DNA from 3 places in the Streptomyces sp. NPDC014801 genome. Region 1 is predicted to be linked to each of the others. Evidence: riboswitches for the same ligand, from Rfam matches in the RefSeq annotation. Region 1 holds a riboswitch; each other region holds the start of a gene.
The links. A riboswitch is a leader RNA that binds a small molecule or an ion and turns the genes downstream of it on or off. The one in region 1 is predicted to bind cobalamin.
Positions count from the first base shown of each region.

Region 1 (5,659 bases):
ACGAGGCGATCTCCCGCTCCCCCTGGTAGACCTGGATCGTCACCGACGGCTGGTTGTCCTCCGCCGTCGTGAAGATCTCCGAACGCCGCGTGGGGATCGTCGTGTTGCGTTCGATGAGCTTGGTCATGATGCCGCCCTTGGTCTCGATCCCGAGGGACAGCGGGGTGACGTCCAGCAGCAGGACGTCCTTGACCTCGCCCTTCATCACTCCGGCCTGCAGCGACGCGCCGACCGCGACGACCTCGTCCGGGTTGACGCCCTTGTGCGGCTCCTTGCCGGTGAGTTCCTTCACCAGCTCCGTGACGGCCGGCATCCGGGTCGATCCGCCGACCAGCACCACGTGGTCGATGTCCTTGACGGAGATCCCCGCGTCCCGCACCGCGTTCTGGAACGGCCTCCGGCAGCGCTCCAGCAGATCCGCCGTCAGCTGCTGGAACTGCGCCCGCGTCAGCTTCTCGTCCAGATGCAGCGGCCCCTCGGCGGAGGCGGTGACGTAGGGCAGGTTGATGGTGGTCTCGGTCGACGACGACAGCTCCATCTTCGCCTTCTCCGCGGCCTCCCTCAGCCGCTGCACGGCCATCTTGTCCTTGCCGAGGTCCACGCCGTAGTGGTTCTTGAAGGTGGTGACGAGATGGTCGACGATCCGCTGGTCCCAGTCGTCACCGCCGAGGTGCGTGTCCCCGTTGGTGGCCTTGACCTCGATGACGCCGTCGCCCATCTCCAGCAGCGACACGTCGAAGGTGCCGCCGCCGAGGTCGAAGACGAGCACCGTCTGGTCGTTCTCCTTGTCCAGCCCGTACGCGAGCGCGGCGGCCGTCGGCTCGTTGATGATCCTGAGGACGTTCAGGCCGGCGATCTCCCCGGCCTCCTTGGTCGCCTGGCGCTGGGAGTCGTCGAAGTACGCCGGCACGGTGATCACGGCGTCGGTGACGTCCTCCCCGAGGTAGGCCTCCGCGTCCCGCTTGAGCTTCTGCAGCACCCGCGCGGAGATCTCCTGCGCGGTGTACCGCTTGCCGTCGACGTCCCCCTGTTCCGGGAACCGCCAGCCGTGATCGCCCACGTGCCGCTTGACGGACCGCGCCGTGCGCTCCACGTTGGTCACGGCCTGCCGTTTGGCCACCTCGCCGACCAGCACCTCGCCGTTCTTGGCGAAGGCGACGACGGACGGGGTGGTGCGGGCGCCCTCCGTGTTGGTGATGACGGTGGGCTCACCGCCCTCCAGGACCGAGACCACCGAGTTCGTGGTGCCGAGATCGATTCCCACCGGACGCGCCATCGGGCTCTCCCTCCTCGGGTGCCGCAGCTGCGGGGATACGCCTGGTTCACCTGGTTCACCCCATTTTCCTGCATCCGTCGTGAGCAGGTCGCGGTCGGGGAAGATTTTTCCGGCCGCTCCGAACACAACCCGCCGTCCCTGCGTACTCCTGTCCGTACGTCCCTGCGACCGGACACCGACAGGAGGCATGGTGCGACTCTCGCGGAACGCGACGGGAACCCTCTTCGTGGGCGGCGCCCTCGGCCTGACCCTCGTGGCGCTCGCCTATCCCGCCATGCTGGGCGTGCAGACGGTGTCCAGCGACACCTCGCGGGTGATCGCGAACACCCAGTGGGGGCCGCTCACCGAGGGCGACCGCGACTTCGTGGTGAAGGTGCGCGCGGCCGGCCTGTGGGAGTATCCCGTGGGCCAGATGGCGTTGAAGAAGAGCACCGACAAGGCGGTCCTCACCGCCGGGCGGCACCTGATCGACGGGCACGCGGCGCTGGACATCACGTGCCGCCGTATCGCGCCGATGCTGAACATCACACTGCCCAACCTGGCCAGCCCCCAGCAGCAGGGCTTCATCGCCACCCTCAACGCGGACACCGGCCGGCAGTTCGACTCCGACTTCGCCAACATCCTGCGCATCACCCACGGCTCGATCTTCAACACGATCGCGAAGGTCCGCTCCACGACGAAGAACACGCTGGTGCGCGCGCTCGCCGACCAGGCGAACGACACCGTGCTGGACCACATCACGGTCATGGAGAAGACCGGTCTGGTCAACTTCGACCAGGCCCTCTTCCAGCAGACCGCCCCGCCGAAGCTGCCCTCGACCGACGTCACGCCGCCACCCCCGGCCGCGGGCCAGCCGCAGGTGGTGCTGCCCCCGCCGCCGAACGCGACGTCCACACCCGTCGCCCTGCCCGGCGACCCGGCGCCGAGCCCGACGGTGCGCTAGCGCGCCGACCTCCGGCGGCCCGGCCGACGCCGCCGCCGACCGGGCCGCCGGAGGCCGTCAGCTCGTGTCGGCGGCACACTGCGCGAGCAGCGCCCGTACGTCCTCGTCGACCACCCGGTAGCGGACGATCCGGCCCTCCTTCTCCCCCGCCACGGTGCCGGCCGCCCGCAGCAGCCGCAGGGCCTGCGAGACGGCCGGGTCGTTCATCCCGGTCGCGATCGCCAGGTCGGACACGGCGAGCGGGCCGGTGCGGTGCAGGGCGAGCAGGAGGGCGAGCCGGTTGGGGTCGGCCAGCAGGGAGAAGCGGTCGGCCCAGGCACGCACGTGAGCGGCGTCGCCGATGGCGGCGATGGCGTCACAGACGCGGTGGCCGTCGATGGTCCGGCGGTCGGCGCGGTCGGGGGGCACGAGGTGCATGCCGGCATTCTCCCGCCCCGACCCCGACCCCCGGCGCGCGGGCCCGGCGCGCGGCCCCCACCTCGTCCGCCCCGCCCGTAGGCACCGGAAGGCGGACCGGGCCCCGGGAGGCGACCCGGACCCGGGCAGCAGGCCTCAGGAGATGACCCGGACCCGGGCAGGAGGCCCGGTCGCAAACCCCCAGGGGCACCCCCGAAGGTGCCCCGCCCCCCTCCCCCAGGGGTACTCCCACAACCACCCCGGACGTGACCCGCGCCCCCTCTCCTCTGTGATCTTGGATACCTGCTCAGCTGTGCAGCTATGCAGAAGAGGTCCCGGACCCCTACCGTGGGCGGGCCGTGGTGTTCGGGAAGTCGGTGTGGAACCGACGCGGCCCTCGCCACTGTGATCGGGGAGTTCACGTCCCGTCCGGCCGTGTGCCGGGCCACTGGTCGTACGACCGGGAAGGCAGGGACGACGGACGCACGACCCGTCAGCCAGGAGACCGGCCACGGCAGCTCACGAAGTGATCCACGAGGTGCTGGAGCGTGACCGGATGACCCTGCCCGACCCTGCCCCGACGACCGCCAAGGCCCAGTTCGCCTGGCGCCGCGAGGACACCCTGAAAACGGCCGGCCTGATGGCCGTCATCGCGGCACTGCACGTCGTCGCGTTCGGGATCCTCTTCCTGCTCGTCGTACCCGGCCACTACGAGGTCGGCTCCAAGGCCTTCGGCATCGGACTCGGCGTCACCGCCTACACCCTCGGGGTGCGGCACGCCTTCGACGCCGACCACATCGCCGCCATCGACAACACCACCCGCAAGCTCATGGCCGACGGCAAGCGGCCGGTGTCCGTGGGCTTCTGGTTCGCGCTCGGGCACTCCAGCGTGGTCGTCGCCCTCGCCGTGATGATCGCGGCGGGCACCCAGCTCGCCGACCGGGTCACCAATGAGGGGTCCACCACCCACCAGGTGCTCGGCTTCCTCGGCACGACCATCGCCGGCGGCTTCCTCTACCTCATCGCCGCGCTCAACCTGGTCGCCCTGGCCGGCATCCTGAAGGTGTTCCGTTCGATGCGGGCCGGCACGTACGACGAGACCGAGCTCGAACGCCACCTGGACTCGCGCGGTTTCATGAACCGCTTCCTCGGCCGGCTCACCCGCTCCATCTCCCGGCCGGGCCAGATGTACCCGCTGGGCTTCCTGTTCGGCCTCGGCTTCGAGACCGCCACCGAGGTCACGCTGATGGTGATGGCCGGCTCGGGCGCGGCGGCCGGACTGCCCTGGTACGCGATCCTGTGCCTGCCGCTGCTGTTCACGGCGGGCATGTGCCTGTTCGACACCCTGGACGGCACGTTCATGAACTTCGCCTACCAGTGGGCGTTCTCCAACCCGGTGCGCAAGGTGTTCTACAACCTCGCCATCACCGGCCTGTCCATCGCCGTCGCGTTCGTCATCGGCACGATCGAGCTGGTCGGCGTGCTGCACGACAAGTTCGACCTGCACGACGACGTCACCGGCTGGATCGCCGGGATCGAACTGGACAGCGTCGGCTACCTCATCGTCGCCCTGTTCGTGCTGGTGTGGGCGGTGGCGATCGGCTACTGGCGGATCGCCAAGGTGGAGGAGCGCTGGTCCCCGCCCTCCGCCACCACCGCCGCCGACTAGGGGGTGTCGGGAGAGTCCCTCAGCGCTCCACCGTGTCCAGGTACAGCTTCACGTAGCGGTCGACGTCGACCTCCAACGCGACGTCGACCAGCGGCTGTTCACGGGCGCCCTCGTGGATCTCGGACTCGCCCGGCCGGGGGCGCCGGTCGACGATGGTCTGTCCGCGGCCCGGCCCGGGGGCCAGCGACACCTCCACCGGCAGGGGACGGGTCGTCAGCCCGGCCGGGTCGGCGACCGCGCACACCGCGCCCGCGTCGCCGAGCCCGCCGGCCTCCTCGGCCTCCGGGGCGCCGCCCTGCGTGGTCGGCCGGTGGGCCAGCAGCTCTCCGGCCAGCCGGGTGCCGGGCTCGCCGCTCCCGCGCATCCGGTGCACGTCCGTGGCCGGCACCACGACCCGCATGAACACGTCCAGGCCGTACATGGTGATCGGCACGCCGGCGCTCAGCAGGATCGCCGCGGCCTCCGGGTCGTGCCAGACGTTGAACTCGGCGACGGGAGTGGCGTTGCCGGTGGTGACCGCGCCGCCCATGAAGACGATCCGCTCGATGTTGCGGGTCACCTCCGGGTGGGTGCGCAGCAGCAGCGCGATGTTCGTCAGCGGCGCGGTCGGCACGAGGGTGACCGGGCGGGGGCTGGCGAGGATCTCGCGGCGCAGCAGCGTCACGGCGTCCACGTCGGCGGGACGGCGGGTGGGTGCGGGCAGCCCCAGGTCGCCCATGCCGTCGCTGCCGTGCACGTGCCGCGCGGATCGCGCCGGCTCGATCAGCGGCCGCTCGGCGCCCCGCGCCACGGGGATGTCCGGCGCCCCCGCCTGCTCCAGCACGGTCAGCGTGTTGCGGACGACCCCGTCCACGTCGGTGTTCCCCGCGACACAGGTCACCGCGCGCAGGTCCAGGCCGGGATGGCGTACGGCGAACAGCAGGGCGAGCGCGTCGTCGACGCCGGTGTCGCAGTCGATGATCACAGGAATGGGCTGACCGTCCACCAGAACTCCTTCCGTCCCCTCCGACGATAGGCGCCCGCCCCCACGAACCCGGCTCCGCCACCCGCACGGGCCCTCTCGGCCCGGCACGCCACCCCCGCCCGGCCGCCGAGCCCGCCGTACCCCCGGCCGCCCAGCGCGCCGTACCCTCCCGGCCGCCGGGCGCCGCCGCACGACCGGCCGCCCAGCCCGCCGTACCCCCGGCCGCCGGGCTCGCCGTGCCTCAGGCGACCGGGCTCGCCGCCCGCGTCCTCAGTCCCACAGGGCCGCGCCGCGGGACCGGGTCGCCGCGAGGGCCTGGTCCAGGAGGACCGGCAAGGGCACGGGGGACGGGCGGCGGCCGTCGCGGAGGCGGACCGAGAGGTGGCCGCCGACGGCCTCACGGGGGCCGAT
Region 1 is NZ_JBIBXG010000009.1:311,588-317,246, forward strand. It holds gene dnaK (molecular chaperone DnaK) at 1-1,276, opposite strand, end outside; gene ACF1AL_RS23290 (DUF4142 domain-containing protein) at 1,503-2,219, shown strand; gene ACF1AL_RS23295 (ArsR/SmtB family transcription factor) at 2,277-2,636, opposite strand; cobalamin riboswitch at 2,959-3,144, shown strand; gene ACF1AL_RS23300 (HoxN/HupN/NixA family nickel/cobalt transporter) at 3,172-4,284, shown strand; gene ACF1AL_RS23305 (nucleoside hydrolase) at 4,304-5,269, opposite strand; gene thrS (threonine--tRNA ligase) at 5,519-5,659, opposite strand, start outside.

Region 2 (5,659 bases), on a different contig from region 1:
CAGCGTCAGATAGAACTGGACGTGCACGGCCTCCTCGAACAGCTGCCGCGACAGATACAGGCGCGCCTCGGGCGAGTTGATGTGCTTGTACAGCGTCAGCACCAGGTTGTTCGCCACGATCGAGTCGCCCGTCGCGAAGAAGGCCACCAGCCGGCCGATGAGGTGCTGCTCCGCCGGTGTCAGCTTCGCCAGGTCGGCGACGTCGGAGTGGAGGTCGACCTCCTCCACGGTCCAGGTGTTCTTGATGGCGTCCCGGTAGCGCTCGTAGAAGTCGGGGTAGCGCATGGGGCGCAGGGTGAGCTCGAAGCCGGGGTCGAGCAGGTTCTGGGGGCGGGCGGTCGTCACTGGCAGGCCTCGCAGGACTCGGGGTTTTCCAGGGAGCAGGCGACGGCCTCTTCGGAGGTCGCCTGCTGCACGGGGACGGTGGCCTGCGCCTGGGCGGCGCGGGCGATGCGCGTCGCGGGGCGCGAGCGGAGGTAGTACGTCGTCTTCAGCCCGGACTTCCAGGCGTAGGCGTACATCGAGGAGAGCTTGCCGATGGTCGGCGTCTCCATGAAGAGGTTCAGGGACTGCGCCTGGTCCAGGAACGGGGTCCGGGCCGCCGCCATGTCGATCAGGCCGCGCTGCGGGATCTCCCACGCGGTGCGGTACAGCCGCCGCACCTCTTCGGGGATCCAGGCGAAGTCCTGCACCGAGCCGTTGCTGTCCCGCAGGGCCTCCCGGGTGCGGGCGTCCCAGACCCCCAGGTCCTTGAGGTCCTGCACCAGGTAGGAGTTGACCTGGAGGAACTCACCGGACAGCGTCTCGCGCTTGAACAGGTTCGACACCTGCGGCTCGATGCACTCGTACACGCCCGCGATGGACGCGATGGTGGCGGTCGGCGCGATCGCGAGGAGCAGGGAGTTGCGCATCCCCGTGGTGGCGATACGGCGGCGCAGCGCCTCCCAGCGCTCCGGCCAGGTGAGCTCCACGTCGTAGTGGTCGGGGTGCAGCACCCCCCGCGCGGTGCGGGTCTTCTCCCAGGCCGGCAGCGGGCCGTTGCGCTCGGCGAGGTCGGCGGAGGCCTCGTACGCGGCGAGCATGATCCGCTCGGCGATCCGGGTGGACAGCGCCTTCGCCTCGGGGGAGTCGAACGGCAGGCGCAGCTTGAAGAAGACGTCCTGCAGCCCCATCGCGCCCAGGCCCACCGGGCGCCACTGGGCGTTGGAGCGGCCCGCCTGCTCGGTCGGGTAGAAGTTGATGTCGACGACCCGGTCGAGGAAGGTGACCGCGGTGCGGACGGCGCCGTCCAGCCGCGCCCAGTCGATGTCGCCGGCCGCCGCGTCGACGAAGGCGCCGAGGTTCACCGACCCCAGGTTGCACACCGCCGTCTCGCCGTCGTCGGTGACCTCCAGGATCTCCGTGCACAGGTTGGAGGAGTGCACGACGTGGCCCGGGAGCGCGGTCTGGTTGGCGGTGCGGTTGGCGGCGTCCTTGAAGGTCATCCAGCCGTTGCCGGTCTGCGCGAGGGTGCGCATCATCCGGCCGTACAGCTCGCGCGCCGGGATCGTCTTCCGCGCCAGGCCCGCCTGCTCCGCCTTGCGGTAGGCGGCGTCGAACTCCTCGCCCCACAGGTCGACCAGCTCCGGCACGTCGGCCGGGGAGAACAGCGACCACATCTCGTCGGCGTTCACCCGGCGCATGAACTCGTCCGGGATCCAGTGCGCGAGGTTCAGGTTGTGGGTGCGGCGGGCGTCCTCACCGGTGTTGTCCCGCAGCTCCAGGAACTCCTCGATGTCCGAGTGCCAGGTCTCCAGGTACACCGCGGCCGCGCCCTTGCGCCGCCCGCCCTGGTTCACGGCGGCGACGGAGGCGTCCAGGGTCTTCAGGAACGGCACGATGCCGTTGGAGTGCCCGTTGGTGCCCCGGATCAGCGAACCGCGGCTGCGGATGCGGGAGAACGACAGCCCGATGCCGCCGGCGTGCTTGGAGAGCCGGGCGACCTGGTGGTAGCGCTCGTAGAGGGAGTCCAGTTCGTCCCGCGGGGAGTCCAGGAGATAGCAGGACGACATCTGCGGGTGCCGGGTGCCGGAGTTGAACAGGGTGGGGGAGGAGGGCAGGTAGTCCAGGCGGCTCATGAGCCCGTAGAGCGCGGCGACTTCGTCGACCGCCCGGGCCGTGTCGTCCTCGGCCAGCCCGCTCGCCACCCGCAGCAGGAAGTGCTGGGGCGTCTCGACGACCTTGCGGGTGATCGGGTGCCGCAGGAGGTAGCGGCTGTACAGCGTGCGCAGGCCGAAGTAGCCGAAGCGGTCGTCGGCGCCGGTGTCGATCAGCGCGTCGAGCCGCCCGGCGTGCAGGCGCACGAAGTCGGCGGTCCGGTCGGCGATGAGACCCTCGCGGTGGCCCACGGCCACGGAGTCGGTGAAGGACGTCACGCCCTGCGAGGCGGCTTCCGCGCGGATGGCGAGGGTGAGCAGGCGGGCGGCGAGCCGGGAGTAGGCCGGGTCCTCGGAGATGAGTCCGGCGGCGGCCTCGGTGGCCAGTTCCCGCAGTTCCGCCTCGTCGGCGTGCGCCGACCGGCCGCGCAGCGCCGCGGCGGCGACCCGGCCGGGGTCGGTGTCGGGGAGGTCGGCGGTCAGCTCGGTCAGGGTCCGCAGCAGCGCGGCACCGGGACCGTCGGTGAGCGATGCGCCGGCTGAAGCCGGATCGGCGGGCGCGATGGTCACGTGGGGCTCTCCCTCGCTCGGCACGGGGCCTCGGCGAGGGCAGGGGGCAGCACACGAGCGCACGGGGCGCCGCGTCCACCGGCCCATTCCGCGAGGCCCGGACGTCAGGGCACACCGGCCGGGTGGCCGGGTGCACTGTCGGCAGGTCCTCGGACTGACTCCTGGGCACGGCGTTTCCGGGCGGGGCCGGGGAACGGACATGCACAAGTACACCGTTGCGGGACAGTTCCGGATTCGCACCGGATTCCCCTGCGGCGACAGCGAGCATGAGCATACATCTAGTGCCGGGCTGTCGCGTCACCCCCAGATGTTGTGTCCCGGTGGTGTCACAGCGTCAGCTCGTAGGTGAGCAGCATGATGTCGTCCAGCTCGGGCAGGGGGTTCCAGTCCCGCTCGGGCGTGCGGACGAAGCCCAGGCGTTCGTAGATGCGGTGGGCGGCGCGCATGGTCCGCTGGGTCGACAGCACGATGGCCGTGCAGCCCTCGACCGCCCGGGCGCGCTCGACGCAGGCCCGCACCAGCGCCTCGCCGGTGCCCCGGCCGCGCGCCTCGTGGGCCACCGCGAGCATCCGTATCTCGGCCTCGCCGGGGCGGGCGATGTCGGCCATGGGGCCGCCGGCCGGGACGAAGGTGACGCCGCCGAGGACCGTGCCGCTGTCGTCGGCGGCGACCAGCACCTGGGCCGCGGCGGCGCGCCGGGCGACGTCGCGCAGCTCGTCGAGGTAGGTGTCGCTCTCGCCGAAGTCGAGCAGCCCGTCGTGGAGATAGGCCCGGGCGGTGATCTCCCCGAGCACGGCGTACTCGGCGGGGTCGGCCGGGCGGATCCGGATGTCCATGGGGTGAGTGTGCCGCACGGGTACGACAACGGGCCGCCGGATTTCCCGGCGGCCCGTGTGCGCGGACCGGACGGTGACCGGAGCGCGGGTGCGCGGACCGGTCAGTGACCGGCGCCCGCCGTGGCCGGCGGCAACTCGACCTGGACGCCCGGGTCGCCGGCGTCGGCCGTGTAGTCCTCCGGCCGGGTCTCGTCCGTGCCCTCGGGCGCCTTCAGGGCCTTCAGGACGAAGGTCAGCACGACCGTCACGACCACGTTGAGGACGAACGCCGTCAGGCCGATGTAGCCGATCTCGCCGATGCCGGGGATCTCCTTGGCGGAGCCGCCGAAGTGCTTCTGGCTCGGGTTGGTCGGCGAGGGCACGCCGTAGGCCACCAGCGTGCCGTAGACCATGCCGACCGCCCAGCCCGCCAGCAGCGCCCAGCGGTGGAACCACCGCGTGAACAGGCCGCCCACCAGGGCCGGGAAGGTCTGCAGGATCCAGATGCCGCCGAGCAGCTGGAAGTTGATGGCGACCGTCTTGTCCATGGTCAGGACGAAGACCAGCGCGCCGACCTTCACCAGCAGGGACACCAGCTTGGAGACCTTGGTCTCCTGCTCGGGCGTCGCGTCCGGCTTGATGAAGTCCTTGTAGATGTTGCGCGTGAACAGGTTCGCCGCCGCGATCGACATGATCGCCGCCGGGACCAGCGCCCCGATGCCGATCGCCGCGAAGGCGATGCCCGCGAACCAGTCCGGGAACATGGTCTCGAACAGCTGCGGGATGGCCAGCTGGCCGTTCTGCACCTTGATCCCGGCCGCGATCGCCATGAAGCCGAGCAGCGCGAGCAGGCCCAGCATCAGCGAGTACAGCGGCAGGATCGTGGTGTTGCGGCGGATCACCTCACGGCTCTTGGAGGAGAGCGTCGCGGTGATCGAGTGCGGGTACATGAACAGCGCGAGCGCGGAGCCCAGCGCCAGCGTGGCGTAGGTCCACTGCTGTGCCTCGCCCGAGGCCAGCGCGCCCCGCGGCTTGCCCGTGGTCGGGTTGACCTGGCTGAACGCGTCGCCCGCCTTGGCGAAGATGTCGTCGAAACCGCCCAGCTTGATCGGGATGTAGATGATCGCCACCGCGATGACGAGGTAGATCAGCGCGTCCTTCACGAACGCGATCAGCGCGGGGGCCCGCAGACCCGACGAGTACGTGTACGCCGCCAGCACGCCGAACGCGATCAGCAGCGGCAGGTCCTTGACGAACCAGTTGGTGTTCTCGCCGCCGCCGACGCCCATCACGTCCAGCACGGCCTGGATGCCGACGAGCTGGAGCGCGATGTACGGCATCGTCGCCAGGATGCCGGTGACGGCCACGGCCAGCGACAGTCCCTTGGACCCGAAGCGGCCGCGCACGAAGTCCGACGTCGTCACATACCCGTGCTTGTGCGACACCGACCACAGCCGGGGCAGGAAGGTGAAGATCAGCGGGTAGACGAGGATCGTGTACGGCACCGCGAAGAAGCCGGACGCGCCCGCCGCGTAGATCGCCGCCGGCACCGCGACGAAGGTGTACGCCGTGTACAGGTCGCCGCCGAGCAGGAACCACGTGATCCAGGTGCCGAACGACCGTCCGCCCAGGCCCCATTCGTCGAGGCTGTGCTCGTTCTCGGCCTTGCGCCAGCGGGCCGCCAGGAAGCCCATGACGGTCACGAGCAGGAAGAAGAAGATGAAGACGCCGAGTGCGACGCCGTTCACGCCGTCCTTCACTTGTCCGCACCGCCCTTCTGGGACGCGCGGGCGCGCTGGTCACGCTGCCACAGCTTGTAAGCGATCATCGTCAGTGCCGTGGAGATGAGCACCCACAGCATCTGGTACCAGTAGAAGAACGGGATCCCGATGAAGGCCGGGTCCACCTTGGCGTAACTACCGACCCACAGCATCGCCACGAAGGGCGCGACAAGGCAGAGGGCGATGACGACGCGCACGGGCGTCACCACCGCCGGTCTGGACACATCTGGCGCATTCGACATCGCGCGGCTCCGTCCCCTCACTGATCACCTGTGCAATGCGCAGGAAATCTAGGTCAGGTGTAGCAGGAACGGAACCCCTCGTCCGTATAACGGTCGTTGACATCCGTGACCGTTAT
Region 2 is NZ_JBIBXG010000010.1:291,535-297,193, forward strand. It holds gene ACF1AL_RS25165 (ribonucleotide-diphosphate reductase subunit beta) at 1-285, opposite strand, end outside; gene ACF1AL_RS25170 (ribonucleoside-diphosphate reductase subunit alpha) at 342-2,705, opposite strand; cobalamin riboswitch at 2,828-2,986, opposite strand; gene ACF1AL_RS25175 (GNAT family N-acetyltransferase) at 3,032-3,541, opposite strand; gene mctP (monocarboxylate uptake permease MctP) at 3,643-5,280, opposite strand; gene ACF1AL_RS25185 (DUF3311 domain-containing protein) at 5,277-5,543, opposite strand.
Region 2: linked by a shared signal. The riboswitch ahead of ACF1AL_RS25170 (ribonucleoside-diphosphate reductase subunit alpha) and the one ahead of ACF1AL_RS23300 (HoxN/HupN/NixA family nickel/cobalt transporter) in region 1 are both predicted to bind cobalamin.

Region 3 (5,659 bases), on a different contig from region 1:
AGGTCCGCGCCCTCCAGCAGGCGCGGCAGCTCCCCGGCGACGTCCACCCGGGTCGGGTTGCCGATGCGGTAGTCCGCACCGGACGCCCGGGCCGCCAGCAGATCCGTGTCGGCGGTCGACAACAACAACACTGTGCTCATGCGGGCGCTCCCGGTGGAATGAAAGGCAGTCCTTGCGGCGCGCCCGACTCGATGAGCCGCCACAGCGCGTCCGTGTCCGCGTGCTGTTCGATCAGGTCGCCGAGCCGGTCGAGCTGCTCCTCGCGCAGCGCGGCGAACGAGGTGCCGGGGGCCGGCACGAAGCGGCGGCCCGCGGCGGCGGCCACCTCGCGCAGGAAGGCGCGGCGGAAGCCGTCGGACTCCAGCGAGCCGTGCCAGTGCGTGCCCCAGGTCTGGCCGACCCGGCAGCCGTCCAGGAAGGGTTCGCCCCCGCCGACGGTGGCCACGCCGTGATGGATCTCGTAGCCCTCGACGGGTTCGCCGAGGGCTTCCCCGGAGGGCCGGGTGAGGGTCTTCTCGCGGGCGAAGCGCACCCGCACGGGCAGGATGCCGAGCCCGTCGACGTGCCCGCGCCGGCTCTCCACCTCGTCCTCGATGTGCTCGCCGAGGATCTGGAAGCCGCCGCAGACGCCGAGGACCGGCCGCCCCTCGGCCGCCCTGCGGACCAGCGCGTCCGCCAGGCCGCGCTCGCGCAGCCACTCCAGCGCGCGGACCGTGCCGCGCGTCCCCGGGATCACCACCAGGTCCGCGTCGGCCAGTTCCTCCGGCCGGTCCACGAACCGCACGACCACGCCGGGTTCGGCGGCGAGCGCGTCCACGTCGGTGAAATTGGACATCAGCGGGATCGCGCAGACGGCGACCCGCAGCACGTCCTCGCCGACCGGCGGGGAGACGTTCGACTCGCGGACCGTGCCGCGCAGGGACACCCGCAGCCCGTCCTCCTCGTCGATGCCGAGCCCGTGCCGGAAGGGCAGCACGCCGTACGTCCGCCGCCCGGTGAGGCCGTGGAGCATGTCCAGGCCCGGCTCCAGCAGGGAGACGTCACCGCGGAACTTGTTCACCAGGAACCCGGCGACCAGCTCCTGGTCCTCGCGGGAGAGCAGCGCGACGGTGCCGAAGAAGGACGCGAACACGCCCCCGCGGTCGATGTCGCCGACGACGAGCACGGGCAGTCGCGCGCCCCGCGCGATGCCCATGTTCACGATGTCGGTCCGGCGCAGGTTGATCTCGGCCGGCGACCCCGCCCCCTCGCAGATCACCGCGTCATACGTGCCCCGCAACTCGGCCAGGCAGTCCAGCACCGTGCCCAGCAGCTTCTGCTGGCGTCCGCCGTGGTAGCCGCGTGCGCTCAGCTCGCCCACCGGCTTGCCCAGCAGCACCACCTGGCTGCTCTGTTCACCACCGGGCTTGAGCAGCACCGGGTTCATCAGCGCGGTCGGCTCGATCCGGCACGCCTGGGCCTGCATGGCCTGCGCCCGCCCGATCTCGGCGCCCTCCCGTGTGACGAAGGAGTTCAGCGACATGTTCTGCGCCTTGAAGGGCGCCACCTTCACGCCCTGCCGCACCAGCCACCGGCAGATCCCGGCGGTCACGACGCTCTTGCCGGCGTCGGAGGTGGTGCCGGCGACGAGGAGACCACCGTTCATTTCTTCCGCCCCTTCGCTACCAGACGCCCGGCCACTCCCACGCCGAGCGCGAGCCAGCCGACCCGGCGGGACAGCCGTACCGCCCGGTCGATGTCGGTCACGGCGACGGCGCGTCCCGTCGCCCCGTTCAGGACGGGCCGGTGCTCGACCCGGCCGCCGTAGGAGAGGGTGCCGCCGAGCCGTACGCCGAGGGCGCCCGCGAAGGAGGCCTCCACGGGCCCGGCGTTGGGGCTCGGGTGCCGGCCGGCGTCCGCCTTCCAGGCCCGCAGGGCGCCGCGCGGGTCGGGCCCCGCGGCCGCGGCGAGGGCGGCGGTCAGCCGCGCGCCCGGCCAGCCAGCGAGGTCGTCCAGGCGCGCCGAGGCCCAGCCGAAGCGCAGGTGGCGGGGCGACTTGTGACCCACCATCGCGTCCAGGGTGTTCACCGCGCGGAAGCCCAGCAGTCCCGGCACCCCGGCGAGCGCGCCCCACACCAGGGCGCCCACGACGGCGTCGGAGGTGTTCTCGGCGACGGACTCCACGACCGCCCGTGCGATGCCGTCGGCGTCCAGGGCCTGCGGGTCGCGTCCGCACAGGTGGGGCAGGCGGGCGCGGGCGGCCTCGACGTCACCGGCGTCCAGGGCCCGGCCGATGGCGCGGGCCTCGCGGGCGAGGGAGGTCCCGCCGACGACGGACCAGGTGGCGGCCGCGGTCAGCGCCACGGAGGCGGCGGGGGAGCGGCGGACGGCACGGGTGGCGGCGGCCCCGAGGGCGACGGCGCCGCCCGCGCAGACGGCGGTGTGCAGGGCGCCCCAGCCGCGGTGGTCGCGCCACAGGGCGCGTTCGACGGCGGCCGCGGCCCGTCCGAACACGGCGACCGGGTGCCCGCGCCGCGGGTCACCGAGGAGGAGGTCGCCGAGGAGGCCGGCGGCGGCGCCGTACGCGAAGACGCGTTCGGCTCGCATCGGGCTCAGCCGACCGCGGGGTCGAGCGGAGCGGGAAGGGTGGGCCTGGTCCTCGACCGGCAGCCGCGCATGGCGTCATGTCCTCACTCAGGGTGTCCGCGCCCTGGTTCGAAGGAGATCGGCGGTGAGAGTTCCTGGCTCCCGGGGTTCGCACCCCGGTGACAGTGGCGGGACCGCGCCGGACTTCCACCGGCTTCCTCTCCTGCCGCCGCAACTTGGCCCCGGCAGTCCACCACGGCTGTTCGAGGGCCGTCAACTTGCCCTTGACCTGGGGTGGAGGAGTGTGGGCAGGCCCACACGGAGGGGACCTGCCAGGTCACACGCGAACGCGGGGTGCCGGTGGGGCACCCCGCGTCCGCCGATGCGTGAGGTCAGGCGACGATCAGATGGATCCCGTACGCCACCGCCGCCGCGCACGCGGCGAAGCAGACGTACGCGCCGGTGACCGCGAGGGCGGCCGAGCCGCCCTGGGCCTGGACCCGCTCACGGCGGGAGAGGCCCATGATGCCGAGGGTGAACAGGGTCACCAGGCCGACGGTGACCGCGAGGCTGACACCGAAGACGGAGCCGAGGGCCGCCCAGTCGATCTTCATGCTGCTTCTCTTCCTTCGTTCCCGTGAGCGGCCGTCAGGCGGCCGGGGCCGGGTTCGCGGCGGGCGTGGCGGTGGCCGCCGGCTCCGCGGCCGCGGGGGCCGGGATGGTGGCCGTCAGGTCCTCGGGGGTGGCCGGGACCGAGGCCGCCGGGTCGCCCACGGCGGCCAGGCCGGCGGCCGGGGGCGGGGTCACGGCGGCGATCGCGGTGGTCACCACGCCGGCCGGCTCCTCCGTGGCGGGGTCGGCGGCGTTGACGTTGGTGTGGTCGACGACCTCGCGGCGGGAGATCCGCCAGATGGCGAAGCTGGAGGCCACCAGGAAGACGGCGACCAGCGCGGTGCCCCAGTCACCGAGGCCGGTGACGTACTCGGCGAGCGCGCCGACCAGGGCGGCGGCCGGCAGGGTCAGCGCCCAGGCGACGAACATCCGGGTCGCGGTCGACCAGCGCACCACGCCGCCCTTGCGGCCCAGGCCCGCGCCCATCACGGAGCCGGAGACGACGTGCGTGGTGGACAGCGAGAAGCCGAGGTGGGAGGAGGCGAGGATGGCGGTGGCCGCGCTGGTCTGGGCGGCGAAGCCCTGCTGCGGCTGCATGTCCGTCAGGCCCTTGCCCATGGTGCGGATGATGCGCCAGCCGCCGATGTAGGTGCCGAGCGCGATGGCCAGGCCGGCGGAGAGGATCACCCAGGTGGGAGGGTCGGAGTCGGGCGCGACGGCGCCGCCGGCGACCAGGGCCAGGGTGATGACGCCCATCGTCTTCTGCGCGTCGTTGGTGCCGTGGGCGAGGGAGACCAGGCCCGCGGAGGCGATCTGGCCGGCCCGGTAGCCCTTCTCGGCGGCCTTGCCGTCGGCCTTCTTGCCGATCGTGTACGACAGCCGCGTGGCGGCCATCGCGGCGAGCCCGGCGACGATCGGGGCGGCCACCGCGGGCAGCAGCACCTTGGTCACGAGCACGTCGCCGTGGACCGCGCCGAAGCCGGCGGAGGCGACGGTGGCGCCGATCAGACCGCCCATCAGGGCGTGGGAGGAGCTGGAGGGCAGGCCCACGAGCCAGGTCAGCAGGTTCCAGAGGATCGCGCCGACCAGGGCGGCGAAGATGACCTCGGGACGGATGCCGCTCTCGTCGACGAGACCCTTGGAGATCGTGTTGGCGACCTCCACGGAGAGGAAGGCGCCCACAAGGTTGAGGGCGGCGGACATGGCCACGGCGATCTTGGGCCGCAGCGCGCCGGTCGAGATGGTGGTGGCCATCGCGTTGGCGGTGTCGTGGAAACCGTTCGTGAAATCGAACGCGAGTGCGGTGACGACCACAATCGCGAGGATCAGCGAGAAGCTTTCCATTTACCCAGGCATTCGTTCGAAGTCATTGGCGAGCCGAACGTAGGTAACCCGGGTGAACGGAAGGTGAACTGGGCCGGGCGTCCCGATGTCGGAAAGAGGGGGGTGCCGCTCCGCTCGCCGCCGACGGCCCGTACGGCACACGGGCCCCGCGGCTCGCGCCGCTCGTTCCGGTGGCCCGGGGCGGCGTGGATGAGATTCCGGTCACTGCGCCGGGGGACATGCCCGGGCGGGGCGCCCCTGGCAGGATCGCGGCATGTCGGCGAAGCAGCGGTGGACGGCGGGGGACGGGCCGGGGGCCCGCGCGGAGGGCGGGAGCGGGACGGGACCGGAGCCGGTCGTTCCCGGTGGTGAGGACGAAGCGGCGGCCTGGGCGGAGCTGGTCGCGACGGCGCGCCGGACCGTGGCCGACGGGCTGGTCGTCGGCACGTCCGGCAACGTCTCGGTGCGCGTCGGCGACCTGGTGCTGGTCACCCCGTCGGGCGTGCCCTACGACCGGCTGCGGCCGCAGGACCTGACGGCGGTCGATCTCGACGGCCGTCAGGTGCGCGGCTCGCTGGTGCCGACGAGCGAGCTGCCGATGCACCTCGCCGTATACCGCACCACCGACGCGGGGGCCGTCGTGCACACGCACGCGGTGCACGCGACCGCCGTCTCCACGCTGGTCTCCGAGCTGCCGCTCGTCCACTACATGGCCGCGGCCCTCGGCGGCCCCGTCCGGGTCGCCCCGTACGCGACGTACGGCACGGAGGAACTGGCCCGCCACATGCTGGACGCCCTGGCCGGCCGCACGGGCTGCCTGCTGCAGAACCACGGGACGATCACCTACGGCGCCGGCCTCGACCAGGCCTACGACCGCACGGCCCAGCTGGAGTGGATGTGCCGCCTGTGGCTGACGGCCTCGTCGGTCCCGGACCGCACCCCGACCCTCCTGACGGAGGCGGACCTGGCCGAGGTGACGGAACGGCTGCGGGGGTATGGGCAGCGGGGGTGAGGGGGCGGGGCGGTGAGCTGCGGGTGCCCTGGGGGTGCGGGTGCCGGTGCGGGCGTGTGGGGGCTGGTCGCGCGGTTCCCCGCGCCCCTGAGCGGGGTGTCGTCCCGTCGGTCGTGACTGGACCCTCGGGGCGTGGGGGGCGTTTCG
Region 3 is NZ_JBIBXG010000004.1:579,027-584,685, forward strand. It holds gene cobN (cobaltochelatase subunit CobN) at 1-140, opposite strand, end outside; gene ACF1AL_RS12035 (cobyric acid synthase) at 137-1,645, opposite strand; gene ACF1AL_RS12040 (cobalamin biosynthesis protein) at 1,642-2,586, opposite strand; cobalamin riboswitch at 2,692-2,827, opposite strand; gene ACF1AL_RS12045 (hypothetical protein) at 2,958-3,179, opposite strand; gene ACF1AL_RS12050 (inorganic phosphate transporter) at 3,214-4,521, opposite strand; gene ACF1AL_RS12055 (class II aldolase/adducin family protein) at 4,775-5,512, shown strand.
Region 3: linked by a shared signal. The riboswitch ahead of ACF1AL_RS12040 (cobalamin biosynthesis protein) and the one ahead of ACF1AL_RS23300 (HoxN/HupN/NixA family nickel/cobalt transporter) in region 1 are both predicted to bind cobalamin.